3 regions of the Liquorilactobacillus sp. genome follow, and region 1 is predicted to be linked to each of the others. Evidence: predicted binding sites of a transcription regulator. Region 1 holds the regulator's gene; each other region holds the start of a gene.
What was found. Region 1 encodes NrdR, which represses ribonucleotide reductase genes. Its sites were predicted from a motif close to ACACNATATATNGTGT; they were not measured.
Positions count from the first base shown of each region.

Region 2: a site for NrdR is predicted at 2,124-2,139, ahead of pnuC (nicotinamide riboside transporter PnuC). Genes of this name have one in related genera too.
Region 3: a site for NrdR is predicted at 1,965-1,980, ahead of nrdH (glutaredoxin-like protein NrdH). Genes of this name have one in related genera too.

Region 1 is NZ_JBDNTS010000007.1:27,067-31,304, reverse strand. Features, by position in the region: gene dnaI (primosomal protein DnaI) at 1-287, opposite strand, end outside; gene ABF682_RS05220 (DnaD domain protein) at 305-1,675, opposite strand; gene nrdR (transcriptional regulator NrdR) at 1,690-2,184, opposite strand; gene coaE (dephospho-CoA kinase) at 2,228-2,827, opposite strand; gene mutM (DNA-formamidopyrimidine glycosylase) at 2,828-3,655, opposite strand; gene polA (DNA polymerase I) at 3,678-4,238, opposite strand, start outside.
Region 2 is NZ_JBDNTS010000001.1:96,632-100,869, forward strand. Features, by position in the region: gene ABF682_RS00445 (DHH family phosphoesterase) at 1-895, opposite strand, end outside; gene pnuC (nicotinamide riboside transporter PnuC) at 1,157-1,915, opposite strand; gene rpsR (30S ribosomal protein S18) at 2,205-2,441, opposite strand; gene ssb (single-stranded DNA-binding protein) at 2,461-2,985, opposite strand; gene rpsF (30S ribosomal protein S6) at 3,021-3,308, opposite strand; gene gyrA (DNA gyrase subunit A) at 3,493-4,238, opposite strand, start outside.
Region 3 is NZ_JBDNTS010000004.1:27,160-31,397, reverse strand. Features, by position in the region: gene dnaX (DNA polymerase III subunit gamma/tau) at 1-541, opposite strand, end outside; RNA gene ffs (signal recognition particle sRNA small type) at 611-697, opposite strand; gene tadA (tRNA adenosine(34) deaminase TadA) at 739-1,233, opposite strand; gene ABF682_RS02965 (class I SAM-dependent methyltransferase) at 1,246-1,854, opposite strand; gene nrdH (glutaredoxin-like protein NrdH) at 2,049-2,279, shown strand; gene nrdI (class Ib ribonucleoside-diphosphate reductase assembly flavoprotein NrdI) at 2,276-2,656, shown strand; gene nrdE (class 1b ribonucleoside-diphosphate reductase subunit alpha) at 2,628-4,238, shown strand, end outside.

The DNA of each region.
Region 1 (4,238 bases):
TCAGCACTTGGAACATATGCAACATCTATCAGATGATTACTCAAAACCAATTCTGGTTGATATCCAGGTGCGGGCGTGACTTCTCCATTTTCAATCTGTCTTTTTATACTTACAAACTCATAGACTTTACTGGCACTGCGCGCTAATTCGGCCTGAGACAATTGATTTTCAGTCACAAAAGCTTTAACCTCGTCGTCGGCAAAGGCATCATCAATTAACTCTTTGTAGTTTTTCACCCAGTTTCTATTGCGAAGTTGCTGTGCCATTTCCTCGCCAATGTCCTTCATCTTACCACCACCTTTTGCTAGTCGATTTTCTTCTTAAACCTACTCAGCCTTTTTTTCAATTGCGCCTGCTCTTCTTGACTCAAGGTTGACTTACCTTCTGAAACAAGTTCATTTTTCGCCCAGTCTGGCAGCTTTTCTTTTTGTACAACTCTTTTGTTTCCTGAATATCTTTGCGTTTGTGCATACTTGGAACTTTCTTTTTTAGGTGCATTGAAAGTTCGCACCTGAAGCATCGCCTCTTCTGGTGTACTGATCTTTTTTTGACTCCAATCAGCAATAACCGCCTCAAAAAAGGCCCGATTTAGGGTAGCCATCCCCCGATCAACTATCATGTAATGAATTAAAATATTTATTATTTCAGCTTGAAAAAAGTTTTTTTGGACAACCCATTCGATAATGTTTCTCTCCGAACCGGTTACAAACGAGCCCTTCTCACGCTTCAATTCTTGCAAGAACTCTGCAGGAGCGTACGCCCTACTTGCAGCCAAAAGCTCTTGATCTTCACTTTTCAGTATCTTCTGCTTTTTATTTACTGCTTTCTTAGCTGTAATATCCGGATTAATATCTAACATAGCCTTTGAGTCTTGCTTTGCAAATTTCTCATGGACCAACTTCCAAAATAGAGTAAAGTCCACTTGACTTGTTGCAACATTTGCAGCTTCCTCAAGTAAACTCAACAACGCTAACTCATCAAACCCATACACCGCATTTGCAGCGGTTAGGCGCTGATAATTATCAAAAACTTGTCTGCTGTCAATGAATGAATGCCCAATAAGCTGTTTTAGGAATTCTTCGTCTAAGTTAGAATTTTGTATTGCATTAACCTTGGACAGCAATGGGTGCTCAGTCGCCACCAAGTTCTTGCCTTCACTCAAGGTCTCTGGCTGTACTGTATAGACTTCTAGAAAGTGTTTAGTAGTTTCAACTGCCTCTTTCGTTTCAATTGGTGCGAAGAAAAAGTAAGCTCGAAGCTCCTTAAAAATTCTTTCTCCGACCGTTTCCAGCAACAAACTCCGCAGTAAATCATCCGCAAAAAAATTTGCAGGCTCTTGCGGTTCCTGAAGCTCATAAATCACCAATCTACCAAGTTCATCATTTTGCTCAAATGTTCTAAGTAATCCGATTGCTTCCAGCTTACATCTGGCTTCATAGAAAGTCTGCAAACCAATATCAAGTAAATCAAATAATTCACTGTGCATTTTTCGATTTGAGAGTTGTAAATCAGACTGCACCATTGTTCGCAAAAGGGCATACAGGCTGAAGCTCGCTGTTCCAACCAATGGTTGATAAAGTTTTAAAACTACTTCCAGTTGACTTTCATACAGCTTATGCCCTGTACATACTACGAATCCATCTTTAGGTGTGAAGTTTCTCTCCTCAGCAACCATCTGCACTCACCTTCTTACTCACTCTTTTCATCGTCATTACTTGAAAGATTTTTCTTATCCCGTGCCATCATTTCTTGTAGTTCCTTTAAGAATACACGCATATCCTTAAATTGCCTATAGACACTTGCAAAACGAATGTAAGATATTTCATCGACATCTGCCAACATTCCCATCACATATTCTCCAATCAACTGACTAGAAACTTCACTTTCACCAAGCGAACGCACCTTATTTTCAACTTCATCAACAATTTTCGTAATCTGATCCATTCCAACTGGTCTTTTTTCAGCAGCTCTAATAATTCCGCGCAAAATCTTCTCGCGATTAAATTCATCGCGTGTCCCATCCTTTTTGATTACTAACAGCGGAGTAACTTCAATTCTTTCAAACGTTGTGAATCTAAAGCCACAAGCCTCACACTCACGGCGTCTTCTAATTACATGACCATCATCTGCAGGACGACTATCAACCACTCGTGAACCATTATGATGGCACTTGGGACATCTCATATCTTTCACCTCATTATTTTATACCTTTAATATACAGTGTTAATTACACTAATTCCATTGTCTCTAGCCATTTTAGCACTTGCTTAAGTGTTTCTTCAACTTGTTTAGAGTTATCAATTAAAACATCAGCTAGTATGCAGCGTTCTTCATTTGACATTTGACTCAAAATCCGTTGCTGTGCTTGTTGCTCGGTATAACCGTCTCTTGCCACCAAGCGCTCTACTTGTAGTTTTTCTGGAACCCAAACACACATGACACTATCACAATATTTTTGATAATTGCCTTCAAAAAGTAATGGAATATCTAATACCAGTAACCTACAATCCGCTACTCTTGCTGCAACAATCAAATCTTCAATTCGCTTATGAATTAATGGACCTGTTATATCGGTCAATTGTTTTAACTTATTTTTGTCATTGAATACAAGTGAGCCCAACTTCTTACGATTCAACTCACCCGTACTCGTTAAGTAATCTTCACCGAAAATATTCACAATTTGGCTTAATCCAACGCTCTCTTTTTGAACAACTTCGCGTGCAACCCGGTCACCATCGATAATCTTTGCACCTTTTTTTCTTAAAAAGAGACTGACTGTTGATTTACCGGCTGCAATTCCTCCAGTAAGCCCAAGAATATATGTCACTCATTTCACCTTCTGACAATTTGGACAATAATGGGTTCCTCTTTGAGCAACAACTATTTTTTCAATTGAGTTTCCACACCTGCGACAAGGTTCACCCGTCCTGCCATATGCATTCAGGTCAAATTGAAATGTCCCTGAATTTTCAAACGCATTTGTATAACTCCTAATTGTTGTCCCGCCAGCTTTCACAGCCTTTGCTAACTCAGCAATAATTGCATCATGCAAAATAATAATTTCATTTTTCTCCAGGTGCTTAGCAATTGTCTGTGGGTTTATTTTACTCATCCACAGAACTTCATCGACATAAATATTTCCTAAACCTACAACCAAACTCTGATCAAGTAATGCAGGCTTGATCATCTTATTTTTCTTTTTCAATTTGTTTGTAAAATCTTCTATGCTAAAATCAGTTTTTGTCGGTTCTGGGCCTAATTTCTTTAGACTTTTTAAGTCATTGATATTATCTGTCTTGACTAATTCCATTCTGCCAAATTTACGCACATCATTATATCTAAGCTGTTTCCCATCCGTAAATTCAAAAATAATATGCGTGTGTTTCTCAATTTCATCACCAGTTTGACGAACAAAATACTTTCCTTCCATCCGTAAGTGAGAGACCAGCGAAATCCCATCATCAAAGTTAAAAATCAAATACTTTCCCCGGCGTCCAATCTCTTTAATCGTCAATCCCTCAAGTGTTTCAATAAAAATATTGGTATCTCCATTTATAATCTTGGGGTAAAGGACTGTCACTTTGCGAATCTTTTTGTTCAATACTAATTGGCGTAGCCCTTGACGTACAGTTTCCACTTCAGGCAATTCAGGCATTTTTTATCTCCTTCTCAAAACTTTATTTTGCATCGAACCATGTTTTTCCATGTGCACTTTCAACTTTTAGTGGTACTTCCAAGGAAACCGCCTGATCCATTACTTTTGGTACCAATTTTTCCAGTCTTGTAATTTCTTTACTCGGTACTTCAAAAATTAATTCGTCATGCACTTGTAAAAGCATCTTTGCCTCAAGTTGTTCTCTGCTAAGCATTTTTTGCATATTTATCATAGCGACTTTGATGATATCTGCCGCACTCCCCTGAATTGGCGTATTCATAGCCGTTCTTTCCGCAAATGAACGTAAATTAAAGTTTTTGCTCTTAATCTCTGGTAAGTATCTACGGCGCTTGAATAACGTCTCAACATACCCTTGTTCATGAGCTTTTGCCACAATCTCGTTCATGTATTGTTTTACTCCGGGGAATATCTCAAAATAGCGTGCTATAAAATCCTTTGCTTGTTTACGTGTAATTCCAATATTTTGTGCCAATCCATAATCACTTATCCCGTATACAATTCCAAAGTTAACTGCTTTCGCTTGTCTGCGCATGTTACTTGTAACTTCAGAAGCTGAATCTAA
Region 2 (4,238 bases), on a different contig from region 1:
AGTTATTTTGTGCCGTTTTCGAAAGAAGTGCCAAATCATCTTCACCGTAAGAAATCCCCATACTCAAAGTTAGAGGGAGGTTTTGTTTAGATGTTCTCTCACGAATTCTATCCAAAATCTTAAACTTATCCTCTTCTAATTTTTCTAAGACGCTTGCGTATGCCAAGATAAAGAAATGATCATCATCTATTCTCTTCAAGTACATTTGATACTTCTTTGCCCAATTAGAAAGTTCGTTTGTTACATAATTACTAATATTTGAGACACTCTTATCATTCATTGTCTGAGTCACTTCATCATAGTTATCAATAAAAATTTGTCCAATTACCACGTCAGTATCTTTATCATGCTGTTCGATCTTTGCATAACGTGTAGTATCCATCAGATATACTGCATGGATATCATTTTCAATTAACAATTGGAAACGATACTCACGCCATGAAACTTCGACAGGCTTTTTTTCTGCACCATATTTCCCCACTACCGCTGCCAATTCTTTATCCACCGCAGATAAAGCTTTACCTAGTACTTCCTCCTGACCGAAATACTTCTGCAAGTAAGGATTGACCCACTCGATTTCATTTTCTCCGTTCAAAAACATAATTCCAACTGGCATCTTTATTAAAGATTCTTGTTCTCCTCTTTTTATCCGGTACGACAAGTCAGAAATATATTCAGTGGTGTCTTCAGTGATTGCTTTTAAAACAAAAAAAGAAACAATAATAGTTATTAAAACAAGCGTAGCTATGAAGATCCCTAAGACCCAGCTGACTACAAATGACATTGCTACACAAACTAAAGATATCATTAATAGGAATATCGCAATAATACGCAATTTTTCATTTTTCATGAATGACGGGAAATGCAAAAAATCCCTTGAAAAAAACTGTTTCAAAATATTCTCCTCATTCCTACAAGTATTTTCAGTGTTAAATTAAATTTTATACAAAAATCTTAATAATCGAAAAAACACAGTCTGTTCCGTAGACTTTGACTTTGTTCCTTATTTTATCACAAACGCAACTGAGATACATACTCCAGCAAAAATGAAATTACTATACCAACTAATTATTGATTCCAAATTAAAAAAGCCAGATCAAAATTTAACTTTTGCTCCAGCTCCTATCTCTTTTACTTTAAAAATACTTCATTTAATTTATTCTGTAGCTTTGAACCAACCACGTTTACTAAAGAATGCATACATGTCATTCAAGAAAAACACTCCGTAACTGAAAATAAGTGCAAAATTACCATCACCTTGTAACATCGTTTGCATCCATAATGCAATTGTGAAAACAGAACTTATGGTCCATACGAAGTACTGCTCGCGTTTCCGATTTAATTCCAACAAAGAACCAGTGATTGCCATAGCTAAGTTCAAGCTATCCAAGAAGACACGCGGATCATTTGTCATGCTAAAAATATAATAGATAACGCCCCATGCCACGATAAAGAATAGAATATAATAAATCCAATCTTTAATATTCTCAAATTTTTCAGCTTGAATATTATCATTCCATTTCGGATCAAGAATACAAAAAATATCTAGAAAAATTAGATATCCGATTTGTTCCCAAGCTGTTGCATAATTTCCGGCCATAAAACCAACACTTGCTATACAGACCGCACTTAACGCTCCAGCCCAACCTTGAATTCCTGAACGGTTAGAAATACCTATAACACAGGCAACTGATAAATTTCCCCCAATAAACGATAAAAGCGATTGTGTAGGGGCAACACTAAATGATTGCAATAATGAAAATACTTGTAATACAAAATTAAATAAAAGTAGCCCATAGCTAAATCTACCCCAGCCTTTACACTGATTTAACAACCAACTAAAATAATTTTTCCTAAAAACATTCTTAGAATACTCTGGTAAATTTGATAATACAGCTACATAACGATTAAACATATTTCCATCCCTTTTTAATAGTTTTAAAATCCTTTTGTTCTTATCTCTTAAATTGTTTACAGTCAAAAAGCGACTAAAGTTACAGCTTTTTTAGTATTCTGAAATCGACTGCTGCAGATTACGATTTCTTCGTTAAAAAAGAGCCAAGAATATTTTATCATATTCTCGGCTCCATTCATACAACATATTGATAAAATTTAAGCAAAGCATACTATATATTGTTAAAAATATAATTTAAATGCCTTTTTATCGCAAAAAAAAAGATGCGGATTAGCCACATCTTTAATTTTTAATCTTCTGTTACAAATGGTAAAAGACCCATAATACGAGCACGCTTGATTGCAATTGTCAAACGACGTTGGTTCTTTGCACTAGTTCCAGAAACTCGACGAGGTAAAATTTTACCACGTTCGGAAACAAAGCGTTTCAAAAGATCAGTATCTTTATAATCAATATACTCAATATGGTTTGCTGCAATAAAATCTACCTTACGGCGACGGCGGCCACCTCTACGTTGTTGTGCCATTGTTTTCCCTCCTTGCTATCTAAAATGGCAAGTCATCATCCGAGATATCAATCTGTTGCCCATTACTGGCAAACGGATCAGCATCATTTGTATTTGTATTACTACTGGATGAATTATTACTATTCATCATACTACCAAATGGATTATCTCCTGAATTTGACTTTGTTCCTTGCGAAGGACTAGAACTTTGTGAGTTACTATTACTTTGCTGACGCTCAGATTGTGAACGTGATTCAAGTAATGAGAAGCTATCAACAATAACTTCTGTAACATAGACCCTATTTCCTTGTTGATTTTCATAAGACCTAGTTTGAATACGTCCCTCTACACCTATCAAAGATCCTTTATGTGTAAAGTTTGCAAAATTTTCTGCAGCTTTACGCCAAATTACACAATTAATAAAATCTGCCTCACGCTCACCTTGTTGGTTTGTGAATTGGCGATTTACAGCGATAGTAAATGTTGCAACAGCAGCACCGCTAGAGGTATAACGCAAATCAGGATCTCTTGTTAATCGACCTACAAGTATAGCTCTATTAATCAAAGTTCTACTCCCCCTTTAACTATTTATTTTCTTAATTAAGCTTCGCGTTTAACGATCATATGACGTAAGATTGCATCATTAATCTTTGCAAGACGATCAAATTCGTCGATTGCTACGGCATCATCAACTTTAGTATTTACAATATGATATGTTCCTTCTGTAAAGCCACCGATTTCGTATGCAAAACGACGCTTAGACCAGTCTTTTGAATCTACAATTTCAGCACCGTTATCTTTTAAAATACTGTCGAAACGATCAACCAATGTAGCTTTAGCAGCTTCATCAATTGCTGGGCTGATAATATAAGTAATTTCGTATGTCATGACTGTTTACACCTCCTTATGGACTGTTGGTTCTTAATTCTGTTAAGAACAAGGAAAGTAATCTAATGCTATTTCTAGTTAGATACTAACGAACAAACATTATATCATTTTCAATATAATATTACAAGGCATCTAAATTCTTATCACTGCCTATATTTTTAAATACGCAAAATCTCTAATTCTGTCAAAGATTATTTTTTTCATCCTGTCCTTCTTCATCAAGCTCTTCCGGTGCAACTTTTGCCATCGTTGAAACAAATGCACCTTCTTCAATCTTGATCAGATGCACACCTAGAGTTGCTCTCCCAGTTTCAGAGACACTGTCAATATTAAATCTGATCGTAACTCCCTTGTTTGTAATTAACATAATGTCTTCAGTACCAATAACTGTTGTTAAGCCCGCAACTGGTCCATTTTTTTCAGTAACATTAGATGTTTTTATTCCTTTGCCTCCTCGACCCTTTATTGGGTACTCTGAAGCTGATGTCTGTTTGCCGAAGCCATTCTCACTAATTACGAAGACGTGACTATCTGGATATAAAATATCTGCTCCAACCACATAATCTTCATCTCTTAAGCGAATTCCTCTGACACCTGCTGCCAATCTTCCCATTGATCTGACATCCTTCTCGGAGAAACTAACCGCATATCCTAGATGTGTTCCAATTATGATGTTTTTGTTTCCATCGGTAATCAAGACACTAATTAACTCATCGTTTTCCTTCAACGTAATTGCTTTTAATCCGTTACTTCTAATGTTTGAAAATTCACTAACCAACGTACGTTTCGAAATTCCTAGACGTGTGGTAAAAAACAAATACATTTTCTTTTTCTTCATATCACGCGAAATATTTATGACCGCCTGAACCTTTTCCCCCGAATCTATACCAAGCAAATTGATAACCGGTATTCCTTTTGCTGTACGTCCAT
Region 3 (4,238 bases), on a different contig from region 1:
CATTAGTAATTCTCTTAAAATCAAATCGTTGCGTTCGCGATATTATTGTTGCCGGAATTTTATGCGGCTCAGTCGTTGCTAAAATAAATACAACGTTGCTAGGTGGTTCTTCCAGTGTCTTCAATAATGCATTAAATGCCCCAGTTGAAAGCATATGGACTTCATCAATAATGTATACCTTATAATCAGCCTGCGTTGGTGCGTACTTAACCTTATCCCTGATATCACGAATCTCATCCACACTATTATTAGAAGCCGCATCAATTTCAATTACATCATTCAGCCGTCCTTCAGTAATTGCATGACAGGTTGCACATTCATTACAAGGCTCACCATCTTTTTGATTATGACAATTAACCGCCTTTGCAAAAATCTTTGCTGCCGAGGTTTTACCCGTACCACGCGGCCCCGTGAAAAGATACGCATGACTCGTTTGCTGGGTCATAATTGCATTTTGTAAAGTTTGCGTTATCATCTTTTGACCGACTAAATCAACAAATTTTTGTGGCCGCCAGACACGGTATAGAGCCTGATATCCCATGCTAACACTCCTATCTTTTGCAATTTAAAAAAACTCCCGACCACAAGACAGTCAGGAGATAAATGTCATATTAACTTGAGACACATGCCGAACCGAGCTTAGTGCTGCTTCCTTCCGGACCTGACACGGTTCACAAGGACAACATTGTCCCAAGGCCTTGCGGCATATTCTATGATACATGAAATCCTAGGAAAATGCTAGTCCTTTCGCTTTGATTTCTTCTTTTTTAGCCTAATATTTCTAAAAAAATCCTTAAGCAGCTGTGCGCATTCAACTTCCAGACATCCTTTTTCAACAACCACCTGATGATTGAATCTACTATCATTCAGCAAGTTCATCAATGACCCCGCAGCTCCAGCTTTAGGATCCAGCGCTCCATAATAAACCTGCTTGATTCTTGAATTAAGAATTGCACCACTGCACATCGGGCAAGGTTCTAACGTCACGAATAACTGGGCTTCGGGCAAACGCCAACTTCTGCAAAAAGCATTTGCTTCTTGAATTGCCAATATCTCAGCATGCATTGTTGCATCCTGTGCATGCTCTCTAAGATTATGACCGCGACCGACAATCTTCCCAGCGACTACAACAACACATCCAATAGGAACTTCACCAATTACAGCAGCCTTTTGTGCCTCATAGATAGCTTCTTTCATGAAGAATTCCTTCTGCAGATTACTTAAAATCAAAATCGACCTCCAACATTAGACATTCTTTATACTTTCTAAAATAAAATAACCCTTGTCTCTTGCCACTACCTCACAATTGTCAAAGACTGTTTCCATTACTTTCTTTGCAGATGGTGCCCCTTGTTTCTTTTGAATTACCACAACTAGTCTGCCACCAACACTAAGATGATTGATTGCTTCGACCAAAATTTGTGAAACGATCTTCTTCCCCGCACGAATCGGTGGATTCGATATAATCAGGTTATAATCTGCACATTCAACCTTGTTATATACGTCAGATTCCCAAATATTAACATTTTTAATTTCATTTAATTCCGCATTTTTTTTTGCTAATGAAAGTGCAAGTTCGTTAACATCTACCATATCAACAACTAACTTTGGATTTCCTTTCGCTATTCCTAAACCAATCGGGCCATACCCACAGCCAAGATCCAAAATCCTACCCTCATGCATTGCTTCAATTCTTAGATTATCAATTAATGCTCTTGAACCATAGTCAACAGTTGTTTTTGAAAAAACACCATTGTCTGTTACAAAATCAATTTTATTTCCTAAAATATCAAAAGCCCATCTTTTTTCTTCATGTACTACTTTAGGGTTTTTTGAGTAATAATAATTTTCCATTTGTCCCTACCTTTTCAATAATTGTCCTAAACTTTTGAGGCACTTGAATTCTATCAGAAATTTAAGCTCCAACAAAATCACTATATGTCGTATATTAGCAAAAGAAACAAACACAATATATAGTATTTGTTTCTTGCTTATTCTGATAAATGATGTATACTAATCATACAACAAATTAATGTGAGGTGCTAGTTATGAGTTTATCTATTTATACAAAAAACAATTGCATTCAATGCAAGATGACTAAAAAGTTTTTAAGTGAGCACAATATTTCTTTTGAAGAACACAATATAAATACTGAGCCACAATATATTGATTATCTTAAGGAGAAAGGATTTCGATCTGTCCCCGTTATTGAAGACAACGATGATCCAATCATCAATGGTTTCCGTCCTGATCTTTTAAGAAATCTGGCTGTACAATGAAAATTGTTTTCTTTAGTGTGACCGGTCAAACACGAAGATTTATAAATAAATTGGATCTTCCGTATGTTGAAATCACACCAACGAATCCTTTCTTTGCGGTAAATGAACCCTACATACTGGTGGTTCCTACCTATGAAAAAGAAATAACAGAATTCATAGAAGATTTTCTAAACTATAGTGTTAATCGGCAAAATCTGCTCGGAGTTGCGGGCACAGGTAATCGAAATTTTGCCGAGCTTTTTATTTTTACTGCAAAAGACATTGCACGCGAATATCAAGTTCCCTTAGTATACTCATTCGAATTCAGCGGTACTCCTAAGGACATTGAAAATTTTAAGAAAGTGGTGCATGAGATTGACATTAAAACAGCTAGATAGCACTAATGTAACTTATTATGATTTAAATAATGAAATTAATATTCCAGTAAATGGACAGATTCCACTCAATAAAGACAAAGAAGCACTCGCTGCTTTCTTGAAGGAAAACATTGAACCAAACTCAATGAAATTTTCATCTTTGGAAGAACGTTTTAATTATCTAATAGCCAACGATTATCTAGAAAAAGAATTCATTGAAAAATATAATTTTCAATTTATTAAGAAACTATATTCATTCCTTTCTGAACAGAACTTTACTTTCAAGACTTTCATGGCGGCCTACAAATTTTATGCACAGTATGCACTTAAGACAAACGATAATAACCTATATCTTGAAAGTTTCATTGATCGTGTGGCTGCAAATGCACTATTCTTCGCTGATGGAGATGAGCAGTTGGCGTTGACACTTGCCGATGAAATTGTTCATCAGCGTTACCAACCAGCCACACCTTCATTTTTAAACGCTGGGCGCAAGCGTCGTGGTGAACTTGTTTCTTGTTTCTTAATTCAAGTTACAGACGATATGAATTCTATTGGACGTGGAGTAAATTCTGCACTTCAATTATCACGAATTGGCGGTGGTGTTGGAATCACGCTTAGTAATTTGCGCGGAGCTGGTGCCCCCATTAAGAACATTCAAGGTGCCGCGTCAGGAGTTGTCCCAGTCATGAAGTTACTTGAGGATAGCTTTTCTTACTCAAATCAGTTGGGACAGCGTCAAGGTGCCGGGGTGGTTTACCTGAATATCTTCCATCCAGATGTTGTTGCCTTTTTATCTGCAAAGAAGGAAAATGCTGATGAAAAAATTCGTGTTAAGACACTTTCACTGGGATTAGTAGTGCCTGACAAATTTTATGAGCTTGCACGTAATAATGAAGAAATGTATCTTTTTGATCCTTGGGGTGTAGAACGCGAGTATGGCAAACCATTCTCTTATATTGATATCACAAAAGAATACGATAATCTTGTTGCCAACCCTAATATTCCTAAGAAAAAGATTTTGGCGCGTGATCTCGAAACTGAAATCAGCAAGTTACAACAAGAGTCTGGCTATCCTTATATTATTAATATTGATACTGCCAACCATGATAACCCGATTGACGGTAAAATCATTATGAGTAATCTTTGTACTGAAATTCTTCAAGTTCAGAAGCCATCACTTGTTAATAATAGCCAAAATTTTGACGAACTTGGTACTGATATCAGCTGTAACTTGGGATCAACCAATATTGTTAATCTGATGGCATCACCTGATTTTGGTAATTCTGTTGATGCAATGGTGCGTGCACTTACCTATGTTACCGATCACTCTGAAATCGATGTTGTTCCTTCAATTCAAAATGGTAATCATCTTGCACATACTATCGGATTAGGTGCGATGGGATTACATGCTTTTTTTGCTAAAAATCACATTTTCTATGGTTCTGAAGAATCAATTGATTTTACCAACATCTACTTCATGCTGCTAAACTATTGGTCTTTACAATCCTCAAATCAGATTGCCAAGGAACGTGGTATTGTATTCAACGGTTTTGAAAAGAGTTCTTACGCTGATGGCTCATACTTCAATAAATATTTGGAG